DNA from 3 places in the Bacillus sp. N6 genome. Region 3 is predicted to be linked to each of the others. Evidence: riboswitches for the same ligand, from Rfam matches in the RefSeq annotation. Region 3 holds a riboswitch; each other region holds the start of a gene.
The links. Region 3 has a riboswitch for S-adenosylmethionine ahead of metK (methionine adenosyltransferase). Riboswitches for the same ligand answer to the same signal wherever they lie in the genome.
Positions count from the first base shown of each region.

Region 1: it holds a riboswitch for S-adenosylmethionine, as region 3 does, so the genes downstream of both, ACUXVC_RS03930 (sugar ABC transporter substrate-binding protein) here and metK (methionine adenosyltransferase) in region 3, are expected to answer to the same signal.
Region 2: it holds a riboswitch for S-adenosylmethionine, as region 3 does, so the genes downstream of both, mtnW (2,3-diketo-5-methylthiopentyl-1-phosphate enolase) here and metK (methionine adenosyltransferase) in region 3, are expected to answer to the same signal.

Region 1 is NZ_CM127843.1:763,701-770,402, forward strand. Features, by position in the region: gene ACUXVC_RS03925 (sugar ABC transporter ATP-binding protein) at 1-1,363, opposite strand, end outside; gene ACUXVC_RS03930 (sugar ABC transporter substrate-binding protein) at 1,360-2,472, opposite strand; SAM riboswitch class I at 2,561-2,666, opposite strand; gene ACUXVC_RS03935 (NCS2 family permease) at 2,755-4,056, opposite strand; gene ACUXVC_RS03940 (SDR family oxidoreductase) at 4,258-5,124, shown strand; gene ACUXVC_RS03945 (L,D-transpeptidase) at 5,191-5,952, shown strand; gene ACUXVC_RS03950 (hypothetical protein) at 6,056-6,307, shown strand; gene ACUXVC_RS03955 (DUF1540 domain-containing protein) at 6,341-6,556, opposite strand; gene ACUXVC_RS03960 (thioredoxin family protein) at 6,629-6,702, opposite strand, start outside.
Region 2 is NZ_CM127843.1:3,976,236-3,982,937, forward strand. Features, by position in the region: gene ACUXVC_RS20315 (carbon-nitrogen family hydrolase) at 1-712, opposite strand, end outside; gene ACUXVC_RS20320 (pyridoxal phosphate-dependent aminotransferase) at 727-1,905, shown strand; SAM riboswitch class I at 1,970-2,075, shown strand; gene mtnW (2,3-diketo-5-methylthiopentyl-1-phosphate enolase) at 2,141-3,385, shown strand; gene mtnX (2-hydroxy-3-keto-5-methylthiopentenyl-1-phosphate phosphatase) at 3,382-4,041, shown strand; gene ACUXVC_RS20335 (methylthioribulose 1-phosphate dehydratase) at 4,038-4,676, shown strand; gene ACUXVC_RS20340 (1,2-dihydroxy-3-keto-5-methylthiopentene dioxygenase) at 4,654-5,166, shown strand; gene ACUXVC_RS20345 (hypothetical protein) at 5,444-5,719, shown strand; gene ACUXVC_RS20350 (DUF3909 family protein) at 5,755-6,087, opposite strand; gene ACUXVC_RS20355 (NAD(P)-dependent oxidoreductase) at 6,093-6,702, opposite strand, start outside.
Region 3 is NZ_CM127843.1:4,637,467-4,644,168, forward strand. Features, by position in the region: gene ACUXVC_RS23925 (glycosyltransferase family 4 protein) at 1-1,094, shown strand, start outside; gene ACUXVC_RS23930 (molybdenum cofactor guanylyltransferase) at 1,373-1,975, opposite strand; gene ACUXVC_RS23935 (MogA/MoaB family molybdenum cofactor biosynthesis protein) at 1,972-2,481, opposite strand; gene ACUXVC_RS23940 (hypothetical protein) at 2,718-2,897, shown strand; gene ACUXVC_RS23945 (hypothetical protein) at 2,904-3,083, shown strand; gene metK (methionine adenosyltransferase) at 3,125-4,324, opposite strand; SAM riboswitch class I at 4,494-4,615, opposite strand; gene pckA (phosphoenolpyruvate carboxykinase (ATP)) at 4,844-6,430, shown strand.

The sequences.
Region 1 (6,702 bases), 1.5 Mb from region 3:
TATGCAACGCTTCATCTTGTTCTCCTGTGAAATAAATTACGGAACTTCCGTTTTCTGTAATGTTGCGAATGAATTGAAAAATGTCTTGTTTCGCAGCGATGTCTACACCTTTAGTTGGCTCGTCTAAAAGAAATAGATTAGGTTTGAATCCACTCCACTTTGCAATTGAGACTTTTTGTTGGTTTCCACCGCTAAGTGAATGAATAAGTGCCTTTGGGTCATTTGGTGAAATACCGAAAGAAGAAATTGCTGTAGTAGCATCATTTAATTCGGTTTGTTTTCGTTTCCAACCTGATTGATGTAAATTTGTGTGACTTATAATATCTTCCGAAAGAAATACGCCTTGTTTTCTTCTTTCTTCTGGTACAAGTGCGATTTTCGCTTTAATCGCATCTCGTGGTGTTTTAATCGTTAGTTTTTGACCGTCTATTTCTGCGTGATAAGTATGAAGAGCACCAAATAACGTTTCAGCAAGTGTTGTTTTTCCACTTCCAATTAATCCGTATATCACAACAGTTTCTCCTTTTCGTATTGTAAGAGAAAGGGGAGAATGACCTTCGTGTAATAGAAGCTCTTGTACTTTAAATAGTTCCTCGCTCCCGGTTTTTGGTGCGGTATTAATAGGAAGTGTAAGTTGTTTTCCAGTCATTGCTTCCACAATTTGTTGATCTGTAATCGTTGTAATGGTTTCAGAAAGGGCAACTTGACCGTTATGTAATACAGTTACATCATCCGCGAAATTTCGAATCTCTGATAAACGATGAGAAACTAAAAGGATGCCAATTCCTTTTGATGTTAAATCTTTTAATAGTTTCCCAAAGGTTTCAACTTCTTTTGGTCCAAGAGAAGAAGTAGGTTCATCTAATAAAAGGTAATTTGTATTGTTAGATAAAGCTCTTGCGATAAGAAGTAATTGTTTTTCATGTAATGAACAGTTTGAAACATCTTCCGAAACATTTAAATTTACCTGTACAGTTTGCAAATGTTGTTTAGCAAGTGCGACTAATTTGGACTTTGAAAATAGTACTTTATTTTGCATTGCTATATGATCGATTAGTACATTTTCTAATACAGATAATCCGGGAATAAGTCCGTGATCTACTTCTTGTGTTACGAAAGAAATGCCATGCTTTTTTGCATCGCGCGGTGAAGTAAAGGAAACAGACTGAGTATCAATTTTTATATCGCCAACAACTGGTTGAATTTCACCAGTTGCTATTTTTAGTAAAGTACTTTTTCCCGCACCGTTCATGCCTAGTAAAGCGTGTACTTTTCCTTTTTGAATATGAATAGAAACATCTTCTAGAACAGGTGTAGCGACATGATAAGAATGTGTAATGTTTTGAAGAGAGAACGTCATCATTTTTTCTCCTTCTCTAATTTTTTCATCCAAGGGGAATATGCATCTTTTGAGTCTCCCCAACCGTTTATATATTTTGATAACTGATCCATTGTTATATTTTCTTTTGGTAAACTATTTTTCTTTACTAAATAAGGTTCTAGTGAATAAATATCTGGCGTTTGTTCACCAGCAATTTTTTTGTATAAAAATCGTACTTGAACCTTACCTACTTCAGCTGGATCAGTTGCAGCTGTAGCAGTCCAAGGTGAGTTTTCTTTTTGCATGAGTTGTAAATCTTCATTGCTTAAGTCAATGCCATATACTTTTATATCTGTACGACCAGCTTGTTCAAGTGCTTTAACAGCCCCTTTAGCAAACTCATCCCACGAAGCGAAAATAGCTTGTAAATCGCCTTTTTTCGGATATTTCTTTAGTAAAGCTTCTACTTGTGTTTGTGTATCGAGCGGTGTGTTATTACTAGCAGTACCGAATCTTGCAACTTCTTTTATATTTGGATACCGTTTATAAAAAGCATCAATGATAACATTGCGACGTTCCATTGGAGCAAATCCGCCGACCCATACAACTGCGATATTTCCTTGTCCATTCAAATCTTCCGCTAACGTTTTTAATGATTTCCATGCAAGACTATAGTCATCTTGATCAATAATTGTCACACCTGGCAAGCGTAGATCGTTATCGAACGCAACTACGGGAATGTTCGCTTGTAACGCTTTTTCTACTCCAGGTTTTAGTGCTTCAGAACGGCCATGATCAATTAAAATACCATCCACTTTTGAATTAATAGCAGTATCTAAATTTGCAGCCATTTTTGCTAAATCGTTATCAGAATTGTAGACTTGTACACTGCCGCCAAATAGCTCAACTTGTTTTTTGACACCCTCAATATATTGAGAGGAAAAAGTTCCAATGGACATTTGCATAATTAATGCGATTTTTAATGGCTTCTTCATTTGGCTTGGAATTTCTGTTTGTAATTGATTTTCTACCGTTGTAGTCGCCTTTCTCACAGTTTGTTGCTTTTGTGAAGAGATAGCATCTTGTTCATTTGTACATGCTGCTAATGTAAATAAGAGAAAAATAAGTACGATGGAACATAATTTTTTCATAAAAAAATCCCTCCTAAACTAAAAAGAGAGAGGAGGGAGTGAAAATAAAAAACGCCTTTTCATATAGAAAAGACGCCTTATCATATTACTCTTATCTTTCAACACAATGTGTTGTAAGAATTAGCACCGTGCCCATAAATGGGTCGGTTGCCGGGCTTCGTAGGGCTCATCCCTCCACCTGCTCTTGATAAGACATCGAATATTTAACTATTTTGAATTATTCCACAAACGAATGGTGTTGTCAAACAGTATTTATAAAAAAATCCCTCAGAAAGAGGGATTTTAATGTGGTAAGAATATCAATTGATAAGCAAACAAAATTCCAAATACATATACAAGTGGGTGAACAGCACGGAATTTACCTTTTGCCACTTTCATAAGTGGGTATGAAATAAATCCAAGTGCGATACCTGTTGCGATACTTGATGTAAGTGGCATGCTTAAGATTACTAAAAATGCTGGGAATGCTTCATCAAATGCGTCCCAATCGATGTGGCGAACTGAACCCATCATAAGACTACCAACGATAATTAATGATGGTGCAGTAATAGCTGATACACCAGAAACAGCACTTACTAATGGTCCGAAGAATGCTGCTAGTGCGAATAGAACAGCTACTGTAACAGTTGTTAAACCAGTACGACCACCAGCTGCAACACCAGCAGATGATTCAATGTAAGCTGTTGATGGTGTTGTTCCGAACATAGAACCGATTGTTGCTGAGAATGAGTCAGATAGAAGAGCTCGTCCAGCTTTTGGAAGTTTTCCGTCTTTCATAAATCCACCTTGTTGAGCTACCCCAAGTAATGTACCTGTTGTATCAAATAATGTAACAAGGAAGAATGAGAATACAACGCCGTATAATCCGTAGTTAATTACGTCAGATACAGCAGTAATTGGATTTGAAACGATAATTCCTTCTGGTAATCCAGGCATTGATGTAACACCGTTTGAGAATGTTAACTGTCCTGTGAAGAAAGCGATAATACCAGTTAATAGCATACCAATAAATAGTGCGCCATTTACATTTAAAGACATAAGAACAATAGTAATTCCAAGCCCAGCCAATGCTAGTAGAACTGGAGCAGAGTGAAGATCACCAAGTCCAACTAAGTTTGCATCATTTTTTGTAACGATACCTGTTAAACGTAAACCGATAAAGGCGATGAAAAGACCGATACCAGCAGTAATTGCATGTTTTAAGTTTTCAGGAATTGCTTCCATTAATTTTGTACGGAAAGATGTGAATGATAACAAAATTAAAATCATACCTGCTACGAATACAGCAGAGAATGCAATTGCGAAAGTCATGCTTTCATGAGCTTTTACAACAGAGTAAGAGAAGTAAGCATTTAATCCCATACCTGGCGCGATTGCGATTGGTAAGTTTGTAAAGATTGCCATAAATAATGTTCCGACAACAGCAGCGATAATTGTTGCTGTAAATGCTTGTTCAAATGGAACACCTGCATCCCCAAGGATAACAGGGTTTACGACAATGATATATGCCATTGTTAAGAAGGTAATAATACCTGCCATAATTTCAGTTTTAATAGAAGTTTTATGTTTTGAAAGGTTAAACATATAAACATCCTTTCTGTTTACGAATAATTTTCACAACAGTTATATATAATATTCGTTTTTTAACTATTTTGCAATAGTTTTGTATAAAAAGTTTACAACAATTCATATTTTGTGTCTTAAATTCGAATATTAATCGTAACTTGATGTGTGAATTTCAGTTTTTATTATGCACATTATAAGGAAAAGGAGTTGAAAGAAGCTATGCCACAGCAAAAAAACTTTGTAACAATGCCAGCGCAACATCAAAATAAACAGCCTGGTATTGAATCATTAATGAATCCACTTCCGCAGTTTGAAGATTCAAATTATAAAGGTAGCGAAAAGTTAAAAGGAAAGAATGTATTAATTACAGGGGGAGATAGTGGGATTGGACGAGCTGTTTCCATCGCTTTTGCGAAAGAGGGAGCAAATATTGCGATTGCTTATTTAGATGAGGAAGAAGATGCTAATGAGACGAAGCAATATGTTGAGAAAGAAGGTGTAAAGTGTGTATTGTTGCCGGGTGATTTAAGTGATGAACAGCATTGTAAAGATGTTGTTCAAGAGACCGTCCAGCAGCTAGGTAGTTTACAGGTTTTAGTAAATAATGTCGCGCAGCAATATCCGCAGCAAGGACTAGAGTATATTACAGCAGAACAGCTAGAAAAGACTTTTCGTATTAATATTTTTTCTTATTTTCACGTTGCGAAAGCCGCACTTTCTCATTTAAAGCAAGGGGATGTCATTATAAATACCGCGTCTATCGTTGCATACGAAGGAAATGAAACTTTAATTGATTATTCCGCAACGAAAGGAGCAATTGTAGCGTTTACAAGATCACTTTCTCAATCATTAGTGCAAAAAGGGATTCGTGTAAATGGTGTTGCACCGGGACCGATTTGGACACCGCTTATTCCATCGAGCTTTGATGAGAAGAAAGTCTCTCAGTTTGGAAGCAATGTCCCGATGCAACGGCCTGGTCAACCATATGAGTTAGCGCCGGCATACGTATATTTAGCGTCTGGTGATTCTTCTTATGTTACCGGACAAATGATACATGTAAATGGGGGCGTTATTGTAAATGGATAGTTTTCATTTATAAGAGCAAAGTAAAGCTAATTACAATTATTATGGTGAGCGCTAGGGGGGATATAGGTGAAAAGGGTATGTTTCGTCTTACTATTATTTTTCTTCCTACCGGTTAGTGCTTTTGCTGATACAGATCATTTAATACTAGTTAATCTTACGACAAACCAGTTGTCTTTTTTTGAGAATGGAAATTACACAAAAACATTTCCAGTAACGACTGGAAGAGATCGTACACCTACGCCTGAAGGTAATTTTTGTATTATAACGAAATTTAAAAATAAAGAATACCATCGAAAAAAAATAGCTGGGGGTGCACCGAATAACCCTCTTGGTACGAGATGGCTTGGGCTAGATAAGAATGAATATGCGATTCATGGGACAAACCGGGAATGGACGATTGGAAGTAGGGAATCAAATGGCTGTATTCGCATGCATGACAGGGATATACAATGGTTATATGACCGGGTACAATTACAAACAAAAGTAATCATTTCTCGTTTTCATACGAGCCCCGAATATGAAGCGAATAAGCTTGGTTATCGCGTTGTGAGCTGGAATGGTCGAAAAATAGAAAAAGAACAAATTGGAATACTTACGTTAGTAGACCGCGCGGATATATATTGGCAAGAACCAAATGGACAGTTAACAAAGGTAAAAACTGTATTGCCAAATGAAAGATATCCGGTGTACTCAAAACGAAAAGATGGAATATATTATATAGGAAACAATTCGTATATTATAGATGAAACAGGAGAGAAAATTCGTTACGAGCAAATTCCTTCTTCGATTTTAAGTAATATATATAAACGGAAATACAATGTTCCGTAATGGCTACCGTATTATAGACGGTAGCTTATTTATACTTGGAGTTTAACTGCAACTATTGTATTTTGCTGAATATAATACAGTACAGATAGGGGGCGGTTATATTATGAAAAGTGAATTTGCGTTTAAAGTTTTCTTAGTAACGACCTGTTTATTTATCGTGTATTTATATGCGTTTCTCGTCTTTTCTTTTTATGTTCCATATGTTGATTTAATATTATTCTTCGGATTTATTTGGGCGTTTGTGAAAGCGAGGGAAGGAGAGAAGAGTATATATCGGCGCATTACCCTATGCGGGACGGCTGTTCTCGTTATTTTGTACTTTTTTATTATGCATGATTTTTGGAGAGGGATGTAAAAAAGCATACGATGAATCGTATGCTTTTTATGTTTAATATTTAGGCCTAAATGTATGACAACAAGTCTCTACACTCGTTGCTACAGAACTTTCTAGCGTCTCGTTTGTTAAAACAGCAGCTGTATATGAATCATTTTCAGTTTGACCAGTTTCATCTGCATCAGGCTGAACGATGATCGCACTTGCTTGACAAAAGTTACCTTGTCCCCAAAAAGAACAGTTGGAAACAGAACATCTTACTTCTGGCATAAAACCCCCTCCTTATACATTAGTGTGGGATTTTACGCCCATTTCATGTGTAGAAGGAGTTTCCTTTTCTCGTTACTTTTTCGTTTGCTCAAGCCATTCTTTTAATTTGTCTTTCGGCTGTTCACCACTAATACGGCTCACTTCTT
Region 2 (6,702 bases), 660 kb from region 3:
GACCCGCAAATACATTATTTGGATCCTTTCCTGCTCTATTACATGCAACAACATAACACTGATTTTCAACTGCTCTTGCTTGCAATAGCAAACGCCAATGTGCTAAACGAACTAATGGCCATTCAGCTACAACAAATAATACTTTTGCCCCTTTAGCAGTATGGACACGCATCCACTCTGGAAAACGAATATCATAACAAATTGTTCCAGCGCATTCAACATCATCCAGCTTAAATTCGCCCGTACCATTACCGGCTATTAAATATTTATGTTCATCCATAAGCTGAAATAAATGTACTTTACTATATTCGTTGACTAGCTGTCCTTCATTATTTACAACATACATCGTATTTGTAACGCCTTGCTCTGTTTGCTTTGCTATAGAACCACCAACAATATGTACATCATATTGCTTCGCCCATTCTATTAACTTTTCTTTCGTTTCCACTCCATCCCTATCTGCAATTTCAGAAAGTCTCGTTAAATCATATCCTGTTGTCCATAGTTCTGGTAAGACGATAACATCTGGCCTTTCCTTCATAGCTTCGCTTATTTTATTTTTAGCATTCTCAATATTTTTTTCTACATCTCCAAAAACAATATCCATTTGAATACATGCGACTTTCATTTTTTCAGCCCCATTCTTATTTTTTTCTTTACAAAATACTGGAAAGATTATATCATTTGTCACTAGAATTGTAACAACTTTCAAAAGAGGTGGAAAGTATGAAATTATTTCAACCTTCTGAGATAGTAACATCATTGCCAACACAATTTTTCGCTTCACTTGTTGCAAAAGTTAACAAAGTCGTTGCAGCTGGTCACGATGTTATTAATCTAGGTCAAGGTAATCCAGATCAACCAACACCGCAGCATATCGTAAAAGCTTTACAAGATGCTGCCGAAAAGACCATTCATCATAAATATCCGCCATTTCGCGGACATGAAAGCTTAAAGGAAGCCGTGACTACATTCTATAAACGTGAATACGGCGTCGAATTAAACCCAAAAACTGAAGTTGCTATTTTGTTTGGTGGGAAGGCTGGACTAGTAGAATTACCAATTTGTTTTACAAATCCTGGTGATACAATTCTCGTTCCGGATCCAGGCTATCCAGATTATTTATCTGGGGTTGCCTTAGCAAAGGCACACTTTGAAACCATGCCGCTTATTGCAGAAAATCATTTTTTACCGGATTATAAAAAAATTGACGACTCTATCGCTGAACGGGCAAAGTTAATGTTTTTAAACTATCCAAATAACCCTACAGGTGCTACTGCATCAAAAGATTTTTTTGATACAACCATTCATTTTGCTAATAAACATAATATATTAGTTGTTCACGATTTCGCTTACGGTGCTATCGGATTTGATGGTCAAAAACCTGTTAGTTTCTTGCAAGCAGATGGTGCGAAAGATATAGGAATTGAAATTTACACGTTATCAAAAACTTTCAATATGGCTGGCTGGCGTATTGCTTTTGCAGTTGGAAATGAAAGTGTCATCGAAACCATTAACCTATTGCAAGATCATATGTATGTTAGTATTTTTGGTGCAATTCAAGATGCTGCTCGCGAAGCACTATTAAGTTCACAGTCTTGTGTAGTAGATCTTGTAAATAGTTACGAATCTCGGAGAAACGCTCTTATTTCAGCTTGTCACTCAATTGGTTGGAATGTAGACATTCCAACCGGATCATTCTTTGCATGGCTTCCTGTTCCAAAAGGATATACCTCTGAGCAATTTGCTGATATTTTACTAGAAAAAGCACATGTTGCAGTTGCTCCTGGTGTTGGATTTGGTGAACATGGCGAAGGGTATGTCCGTGTTGGTCTCTTGCATACAGAAGATAGATTACGAGAAGCCATTAATCGAATTGATAAATTAAATTTTTTCAAAAAGTAATTGACAACATGAAAAATATCTGACAAAATTCAGTTATCTTAAAAATTTAAACATTTCTAAATACTTCTTATCAAGAGCAGGTGGAGGGACGAGCCCGACGAAACCCGGCAACCGATCTACAATCGTAGACACGGTGCTAATTCTCGCAGCATTATGCTGACAGATAAGGAGCTGGTTGTAAAAAAAACCTCTCCTTAGCTGAGAGGTTTTTTTATTTAACTAGGAGGTTATAACAATGAGCGGAATAATAGCGACGTATTTGATCCATGACGGTTCACATAACTTAGAAAAAAAAGCTGAGCAAATTGCACTTGGTTTAACAATTGGCTCTTGGACTCATTTGCCACACTTATTACAAGAACAATTAAAACAGCATAAAGGCAATGTCATTCATGTTGAGGAATTAGCTGAACATGAACATACGAATTCGTATTTACGTAAAAAAGTAAAACGCGGAATTATTAAAATCGAATATCCGTTATTAAACTTCAGTCCAGATTTACCAGCAATTTTAACGACTACATTTGGAAAGCTATCCCTTGATGGCGAAGTAAAATTAATTGACTTAACTTTTTCAGACGAGTTAAAAAAACATTTTCCTGGTCCAAAATTCGGGATAGATGGTATTCGAAACCTTTTACAAGTGCATGATCGTCCCCTTTTAATGAGTATTTTTAAAGGAATGATTGGACGAAATATTGGGTATTTAAAAACGCAATTACGTGATCAAGCAAGTGGTGGTGTAGATATAGTAAAAGATGATGAAATATTATTTGAAAATGCATTAACACCACTTACGAAACGCATTGTATCTGGAAAAGAAGTTTTACAATCCGTATATGAAACATACGGACATAAAACGTTATATGCCGTAAATTTAACAGGACGAACTTTTGATTTAAAAGAAAATGCGAAACGTGCAGTGCAAGCTGGAGCTGATATTCTATTATTTAACGTATTTGCTTACGGACTAGATGTACTACAATCACTTGCAGAAGATGATGAAATCCCAGTTCCTATTATGGCACACCCTGCTGTAAGTGGTGCTTATTCAGCATCTAAGTTATATGGAATTTCATCTCCATTATTACTCGGAAAGCTACTACGCTATGCTGGGGCTGACTTTTCATTATTCCCATCTCCATACGGAAGTGTTGCGCTAGAAAAAGAGGAAGCTCTTGCTATCTCAAAATATTTAACTGAAGACGATGCATTTTTCAAGAAGAGCTTTTCTGTTCCATCTGCTGGTATTCACCCTGGTTTCGTTCCCTTTATTGTACGAGATTTCGGTAAAGATGTTGTTATTAATGCTGGCGGCGGGATACATGGACATCCAAATGGAGCGCAAGGCGGTGGTAAAGCTTTCCGTACTGCAATTGATGCTACTTTGCAAAATAAACCACTCCATGAAGTAGATGACATAAATTTGCATAGTGCACTACAAATATGGGGAAATCCCTCTCATGAGGTGAAATTATGAGTATTCAAGTATTTTGTGATTTCGATGGCACGATTACAAATAATGATAACATTATGTCCATTATGGAAAAATTCGCACCACCAGAAGCTGAAGAAGTAAAGAATAGAATTTTATCACAAGAGCTATCTATTCAAGAAGGTGTTTCTCAATTATTTCGATTAATACCTACTCATCTGCACGATGAAATTATTCAATTTTTAATAGAAACTGCTGAAATTCGTAATGGTTTTCATGAATTTATACAATTTGTAAATGAAAATAACATTTCTTTTTACGTTATATCAGGTGGAATGGATTTCTTCGTCTATCCACTCTTACAAGGACTCATTCCAAAAGAGCAAATTTACTGTAATGAAACAGATTTTTCAAATGAATACATTACGGTGAATTGGCCTCATCCTTGTGATCATCATTGTCAAAATCATTGCGGATTATGTAAATCATCACTCATCCGAAAATTAAGTGATACGAATGACTTCCATATTGTGATTGGAGATTCAATTACTGATTTACAAGCTGCGAAACAAGCAGATAAAGTATTTGCTCGTGACTTCCTTATTACAAAGTGTGAAGAGAATTATATTGCTTATACACCGTTTGAAACATTCCATGATATTCAAAATGAATTAAAACATTTGTTGGAGGTGAAATCATGAAACAACTTTTTCGTCAATGGTATGACTTAAGCGAGATAAAAAAAGAATTAACAACTCGAAATTGGTTCCCAGCAACAAGTGGTAATATTTCTATAAAAGTTAGTCATGAGCCACTTACTTTTCTCATTACAGCAAGCGGTAAAGATAAAACAAAAACCACTCCAGATGATTTTCTATTAGTAGATCATGTAGGAGTTCCCGTTTTAGAGACTGAATTACGCCCTTCAGCAGAAACAATATTGCATACACATATTTATAACAATACGAATGCCGGGTGCGTACTTCATGTTCATACAACTGATAATAATGTCATCACAAATTTATATAGTGATGCAGTTACCCTTCAAAATCAAGAAATTATTAAAGCTCTCGATATTTGGGAAGAAGGTGCAACAATTCACATTCCTATTATCGAAAACCATGCCCATATCCCAACGCTTGGAGAAAACTTCCGAAAGCATATACAAGGTGATTCGGGAGCGGTATTAATTCGTAACCACGGTATTACCGTATGGGGCCGAGATAGCTTTGATGCAAAGAAGAGATTAGAAGCTTATGAGTTTTTATTCCAATTTCATATAAAACTATTATCAATTCAAGGAGGCGTTTCTAATGGCGCAAATTCGTATTCATGAAGTAAATACTCGTATTGAAAATGAAGTGGAAGTATCTAAATTTCTACAAGAGGAAGGCGTTTTATATGAGAAATGGAATATTTCTAAACTTCCTACTCATTTAAATGAAAATTATTCTTTAACAGATGAAAACAAAGCTGAAATATTAGCTGTTTTCTCAAAAGAAATCGCTGATGTTTCAGCACGTCGAGGTTATAAAGCACATGATGTAATTTCACTTTCAAATAGCACACCTAACCTTGACGAATTATTAATTAATTTCCAAAAAGAACATCATCATACAGACGACGAAGTCCGCTTTATCGTCAGTGGTCATGGCATTTTCGCTATTGAAGGCAAAGATGGGAAATTCTTTGATGTTGAACTTGAGCCAGGCGATCTAATATCTGTTCCAGAAAATGCAAGACATTATTTTACCTTGCAAGATGATCGTCAAGTTGTAGCTATTCGTATTTTTGTGACAACTGAAGGCTGGGTTCCAATCTATTAAGGTAGTTAGTTGAATAAAAGGACTTGGATCCCCTTTTCCAAACTTTTATTCACTCTACATATATACATCCTCCTATGGAACAGGCTTATTTCACTTTTGAAATAAGCCTGATTTTTTATTTACTCAAAAGTACCATTTCATCACAAATTTAACGCCTTGATTTTTCAAGTGTATTTTTTGAACATTTATTGAAATTTTTCTGAAAATTCTGTTTTACATGTGATATACTACAATTAACTAAGAAGGAAAATAATATCGCAAACAGAGGGGGATAATCATGAGCTTACTTATCGCACTTATACTTGGAGTTACATGTGGAGCATTTCCTGTTATTTTAGGAGCTATTATGGAAGAGTTAGAAATTGGTGTTTTAGGATTTGTCGCATCTTGTGTAAGCGCTTTATTATTTGGTTTATTCGGCGCTATTCCTGTTTCAATTCTGTGTGCTTTTTATATAATACGCCATGCTCGTACAAAACAATTTGGTCCTAATCACATCGCACAAATTATCCCATTCCCGGTTGAACGATGTCGCCGCGCTTCTAACTTATAATGACTAAATAAATAAAAGTCCTCAAATGAGGACTTTTATTTATTTTCTTCTAGAAATTGAAACAATTCTTGTAGATGTAGGGCATCTTCACCATAGCTAACAGATACATGAAATATACCGTCAATCTCAGCTTGCATATAAAGATCCACTCCATCACAATCATATTTCAATGCCAAATAAAACTCCATTTCTTCTAACATCTTTTTAGAGGTTCGAATTACATAATGCCCCTTCTCATCTCTTCCATATTCAAAGTCTGGTTCAAAATCATATTTTTGTTTAAAAGCTTCTTTTTGTTTTTCATTAATTTGCATACAAGTAGCTCGCTGTACAGTATCAATCATCTCATCAAACTTTTGAAGGTCCACCTCGTTTACCCCCTTATATATTTTTTATATAATACTTGTGTTCCACTATTTTCTTCGCCATCCTTAATTAACTCTTCATACAATTCTTTCGCCAAACTTAAGCCTGGGACTGGTAATTGTAATTTTTCTGCTTCCTCTAAAGCAATTTTCATATCTTTCATAAAATGCTTTACATAAAATCCTGGCTCAAAGTCTCCTTTTAACATTCGAGGAGCTAAATTACTTAATGACCAACTACCTGCTGCCCCTGTTGAAATACTCTCTAACACTTTATCTGGATTCAATCCAGCCTTCTTCGCGTAAGCAACAGCCTCACATACTCCAATCATATTAGAAGCAATCGCAATTTGATTGCACATTTTTGTATGTTGTCCACTCCCAGCTGATCCTTGTAATTGAATGTTTGTTCCTAACTTTTCAAGTAAAGGTAAGCATCTATCATATATTTCTTTCTCTCCACCTACCATAATTGCGAGTTTTGCTTCTTTCGCACCAACATCTCCTCCTGAGACAGGTGCATCTAACGTATATATATTTTTGCTTTTTGCAACTTCATTAATACGTTTTGCTAAAGTAGGTGTAGATGTCGTAAAGTCAATTGCTATCGTACCTTCT
Region 3 (6,702 bases):
TTGCGAAAACGTTAGAACGATTAACAAGTTACTTTCAAAAAGAACAGATCGCCTATTCTGTTTTCGCCCCCCAACATACAGCTGAAGATAATTTCGTGGCTAATGTGAACAAGATGAGAAGTATCCCGTTAACAATATTATATCCAGAATGTCGCTTTTCTTTTCCTACTCCGCGTATTAAACGGGAACTTCATTCCTTTAAACCTGACATTATTCACATTGCCACACCTTTCAACATGGGACTTTGTGGACTGTATTACGCCAAAAAATTAAACATCCCAGTTGTCGGTTCTTATCATACTGATTTCGATGCGTATTTACGCTATTACAAAATTGAATTTCTCTCCAATATGCTTTGGAACTATTTAAAATGGTTTCATAGTCATATGCAAAAAAATTTCGTTCCCTCCCCTGAAACATTACATCAATTAAAAAATAAAGGCTTTCAGGCCCTCTCCATTTGGGGACGTGGTGTAGATTGCACACTCTTTCATCCAGCTTACAATACAGACCTATTCCGAAAAAAATATAATATTACAGCGAAGTATGTTCTTTCCTATGTAGGACGAATTGCTCCTGAAAAAGATATTGATACGTTGCAAAACCTTATCGTTAAAACATCGCATACTCGAAACGACATTCATTGGCTCATCGCAGGAGACGGCCCTCTAGCAACAAATTTGCGTGAAGCTGTTCCGCAAACAAATGTCACTTTTACTGGCTATTTACAAAGTGCAGATTTAGCTGAAGCATATGCTTGTTCTAACATAATGGTATTTCCATCAGCTACTGAAACATTCGGAAATGTCGTACTTGAATCACTCGCATGTGGCACACCTGTTATTGGTGCAAATAGTGGCGGGGTTAAAAATATTATTACAGATGGAAAAACGGGAATTCTTTGTCCCCCTAAAAATGTGGATGCATTTCTATCATCCATTTATTCTTTATTGCAAAATGAAGAAAAACTTGAGCAAATGGGAATAGCAGCTTCATCTTTTGCGAAATCAAAAAGCTGGGATGAGATCTTTCGCGGCTTACTTAACCAGTATGAAGAAGTCCTTCAGCATACCGCATCAGAGTTACTTGCTTGAACAGAAAAACTCCCTTCAAAAACGAAGGGAGTTTATTACACACTTGTAAATTTTAGTTGAATGAATGATACATAAGGTGAAATATCATTTATTTCCATATTCATTATATCAAAAATAAACATAACTAAACAGACTTGTAATAAAAACCCATAAAAATTAATATATGGTTATACAGTATTTTAACTGTATAATGATTTTAAGAATTCCCCTTAAAATCAACTTACTCACATACCTTTATACAGCAATTGTTCCCCAATTCTGTATATCAAAAAAACCTTTCATTCATTTGAAAGGTCTTTTTGAGCCTGCCCATATTCTTCTTTCGTATTTACATTTATAAACCAATCCGAATTCGCTTGTACATCTTCTCCAGAAACATACTTCACATTACATTGTGATAAAAGCTGCCCCATACTTCTTTTTTCTTCCTGAAGTAAAGCATAAATCTTTTCTTTCACGCGGTTATGATACGCCGCAAGTAGCGGTTGTTTTCTTCCATTAATAATAGGTACAACCGCATCATATTCATTGTTCGTTTGCTCCAGTAAAATGGTAAACCATTCATGCGAAACATTTGGCGCATCGCAAGGCATAATAGCATACCAATCTGCTTCTATGTATTCCATACCTGATACAATGCCGGCAAGCGGTCCATTTCCTTTATAGTGCGGAATGTCTTCTATAACAGGTACTTGTACGAATTGCTCTACTCGCTCTTTTATATCAGAATGACTGATGACTACAACTTCTTGGAGCACACTCGTCATCTCTTTCAAAATATGCTCAATAAAAGTACTATCTTGCCAGCTCGCTAACGCTTTTGGCTCACCGAATCTACTCGACATACCGCCCGCTAATACAATTCCAACCCACTTACTCATTGGCGATGCAGCTCAAATGTAATATGGCCTAATTCCGGTAAAATTAATTTATTCATCGCAAGACGAACCGCTCCGCTCGACCCTGGCATCGAGAAAACTACTTTGCGTCCAATTGTACCGCCAATCGCTCTACTTAACATTGCGCTGCTTCCGATATCTTCTAAATAACTAATCATGCGGAACAGCTCACCAAACCCGACAATCTCTTTATCTAATAGAGCTGACACTGCTTCAATTGTTACATCACGCTTCGTAATACCAGTACCGCCATTTGTTAATACAACATCTACATCTTCCTTATGATAACCAGCTAACACAGCTTGCTGAATACTTTCTTTATCATCTTTTACAATTTCATAAGAGGTTACTGTATGGCCCGCTTCTTTTAACAATTCATGTAATAGTTGTCCGCTCTTATCCGTTTCTTCCGTACGTGTATCGGAAATCGTAACAATCTTGCAACGCACTTCTTTTGGAGCTTGTTTTTTATGTTCAGTTACACTCATTTTTTATCTTTCCTTTCTTAAAGACTTTTCTTCATTTTATCATACATATCTTTACACAATTATGTATGAAGCCAATAATGCGCCATGATACAATATAAGTATACTAACCCACAAAAAGGAAAGTGCCCTTTCTTATACTCCTAGAATACACATCTTTAGCTACTCTTTATATTTTCTACATAATAGAATTCAATTTTAAAACTTGTACTAAAAAATAAATTGGAGGTCTACATAGTATGGAACTTTATAAAAAATTAACAACAACATTCATCCTCTTATTCATCGCTTCAATCACTGTCGGCTTTTCCTTAAAAGGTGCAATTCCATACGCTACATTAGTAAGCATTATATTCGCGACACTATTTTTACTAAGTAGTGCCTTTTGCGCAGGTAAAGTACGTCAAATGAAAGGTTGATTGCATATGTTCCAGAAGAAACCCACCCTTTGTAAATCATGTAAAAAGGAAATACAAACGTATGAAAAGGCATGGATTCATATGCCATTTCCAGCAAGTGGCATGACTAATATGAAAAAGTATATTGAGCTAGAAGGCGAAGTATATTGCAAATCATGCATTCAAATTGTAAGTAAAACGAAATAAAAAAAGCTTTGCGCTCACCGCGCAAAGCTTTTTTTCATATATTATAGACCAGCTTGCTCTTTTAAAGCTGCAGCTTTGTCTGTACGTTCCCATGAAAGATCTACATCAGTACGTCCGAAGTGGCCGTAAGCTGCTGTTTGTTTGTAAATTGGGCGACGTAAGTCTAGCATTTTAATAATACCAGCTGGGCGAAGATCGAAGTTGTTACGAACTAGTTCTACTAGTACGTCTTCAGATACTTTACCTGTGCCGAATGTATCAACTGAAATTGATACCGGTTGTGCTACACCGATTGCGTATGCAAGTTGTACTTCTGCTTTGTCAGCAAGACCAGCTGCTACGATGTTTTTCGCAACATAACGAGCTGCATATGCTGCAGAACGGTCAACTTTTGTTGCATCTTTACCAGAGAATGCACCGCCACCGTGGCGAGCGTATCCACCGTAAGTATCAACGATGATTTTACGTCCTGTTAAACCAGCATCACCTTGTGGTCCACCAATTACGAAGCGGCCAGTTGGATTAATGAAGAATTTCGTTTCTCCATCCATTAATTCTGCTGGTACTACAGCTTTAATTACGTGCTCTTTTAAGTCGCGATCGATTTCTTCCCATGTAACATCTGGGTGATGTTGTGTAGAAATTACGATAGTATCAACACGTACTGGTTTACCATTTTCATCATACTCAACTGTAACTTGCGTTTTTCCATCTGGACGTAAGTATGATAATGTATCATCTTTACGTACTTCAGTTAAACGGCGAGCTAATTTGTGAGCAAGCGAGATTGGAAGTGGCATTAACTCTTGTGTTTCATTACATGCGAAACCAAACATTAAACCTTGGTCTCCTGCACCAATTGCCTCAATCTCAGCGTCAGTCATTTGACCTTCGCGTGCTTCTAGCGCTTGGTCAACACCCATAGCGATGTCAGCAGACTGCTCATCGATAGATGTTAAAACAGCACAAGTTTCTGCATCGAATCCGTATTTTGCGCGTGTGTAACCAATGCCTTGAATTGTTTCACGAACGATTTTTGGAATATCTACGTAAGTAGAAGTCGTAATTTCCCCCGCTACCAATACTAAACCAGTTGTTACAGTTGTTTCACAAGCTACACGTGCATTTGCGTCTTTTGATAAGATCGCATCTAAAATTGAATCAGAAATTTGGTCACAAATTTTATCTGGATGTCCTTCAGTTACAGACTCAGATGTGAACAGATGACGTTTTTTTGTCATGTGGTAAACCTCCCTACAGTAATTGTATATATTGTACGGAACTCATCCTTAATTTGCCACAAACTGCGACATACATTTATTCTCCCACACAAGCATACAGAAAAACCTTTCCTACTTTACATAGAGGAAAGGTTTAATTTGCTACTTGCATACTGCTTTTTGCCCTTCGCTCTTATCGTTCGAGACCTGTAGCCTCGCACAGGTTTTAGCACCTATTCACCTGCATTTATCAATACAAGTGAGGTTGCTGGGCTTCATCGGGCCTGTCCCTCCGCCAGCTCGGGATAAGAGAGTATCCGTCCCAACCTATACTAAAGAAATGATATTCATTTGTCAATTAATATTCACATTTTCCTGAAAGTTTTTCTCAATACGCCTGAAATGAAATATTAATAGGGAAATAATGCATTCACACAAACAAAAAGAAATAAATAGTATACATTATTTATATAATTGTGTTATACTCTTGTTGGGGATTACGAGAAATATTTCATTAAATGAAAAGGATGGTATATAAATATGAGTACTGTGAATGTCCAAATTGGTTTACACGAATTATTGAACGGAAGCAATGCACAGATTCAACTAAGTGTTCCGCAATTAGTGGAAAAAGTATTAATGCGAAATGAAGGGAAATTAACTTCGACTGGTGCCGTTTCTGCTTCAACTGGAAAATATACAGGACGTTCTCCTAAAGATAAATTTATTGTGAAAGAAGCATCGGTTGCTGACAAAATTGCTTGGGGAGCTGTGAACCAACCGATTTCTGAAGAACATTTTAATAAATTATATACTAAAGTTTTAGAATACTTAAAAGAAAAAGAAGAGTTATTCGTCTTCAAAGGATTTGCAGGCGCTGACCGCAATTACCGCCTACCAATTCAAGTTATTAACGAATATGCATGGCACAATTTATTTGTACATCAATTATTCATTCGTCCAACTGAAGAAGAATTAACAACTCATGAATCAGAGTTCACAATTGTTTCTGCACCGAATTTCAAAGCTGATCCAGCTGTTGACGGTACAAACTCTGAAGCATTCATTATGGTTTCATTCGAAAAACGTATCGTACTAATTGGTGGTACAGAATACGCTGGAGAAATGAAAAAATCAATCTTCTCTATTATGAACTTCTTATTACCTGAACAAGATATCCTTTCTATGCATTGCTCTGCAAACGTAGGTGAAGAAGGCGACGTAGCACTATTCTTCGGTTTATCTGGAACAGGTAAAACAACATTATCTGCTGATCCAAACCGTAAATTAATCGGTGATGATGAGCACGGTTGGTCTGATAACGGTGTATTCAATATTGAAGGCGGTTGCTATGCAAAATGTGTAAACCTTTCTCACGAGAAAGAACCACAAATTTTCGATGCAATCAAATTTGGATCTGTTTTAGAAAACGTTATCATTAATGACCAAACGCGTATCGCCGACTACAACGATACTACTTTAACAGAAAATACTCGTGCTGCATACCCTATGCATGCGATCGACAATATCGTACTGCCAAGTGTTGCTGGACACCCAAATACAATTATTTTCTTAACTGCTGATGCATCTGGCGTATTGCCTCCAATCAGTAAGTTATCAAAAGAGCAAGCTATGTATCATTTCTTAAGTGGTTACACTAGTAAACTAGCAGGAACAGAGCGCGGCGTTACATCTCCGCAAGCTACATTCTCAACTTGCTTCGGTTCACCATTCTTACCACTTGATGCATCTCGCTACGCTGAAATGCTTGGTGAAAAAATCGAGAAACACGATGCGAAAGTATTCCTAGTAAACACTGGCTGGACTGGCGGCGAGTACGGAGTTGGTAAACGTATGAACTTAGGTTATACTCGTGCAATGATTCAAGCAGCATTAAGCGGCGAACTTGCAAAAACTGAAACAGCTAAACATGACATCTTCGGTCTTGAAGTTCCACTTCACGTACCAGGTGTACCTGACGAAGTGTTAATGCCTGAACAAACTTGGGCTGATAAAGCTGCTTACAAAGCAAAAGCAATCGAGCTTGCAAATGAATTCAAAGCTAACTTCAAAAAGTTCGAAAGCGTTTCTGAAGATATTATTAACTTAGGCGGTCCAATCGCTTAAATTAAAACTTTCTGTTGGAATAACCCTTTACTCATATGAATAAGTGTCGTGTAACCGTAAAGTTTCGCGTACTCACCGACAAAACCCAATGCGGCTTAACGGTTACACACACTTACATAAAAAAGAAGCTTACGTGAAAACGTAAGCTTCTTTCTATATCTTATATAAAGTGAAATGCTAATCTCTTCATCTGTGACCTAGATTATAAAATTACAGCTTCGAATATATACATTATATCCCTACTCGCTACATCTCTCGGGTTTCACATCGTA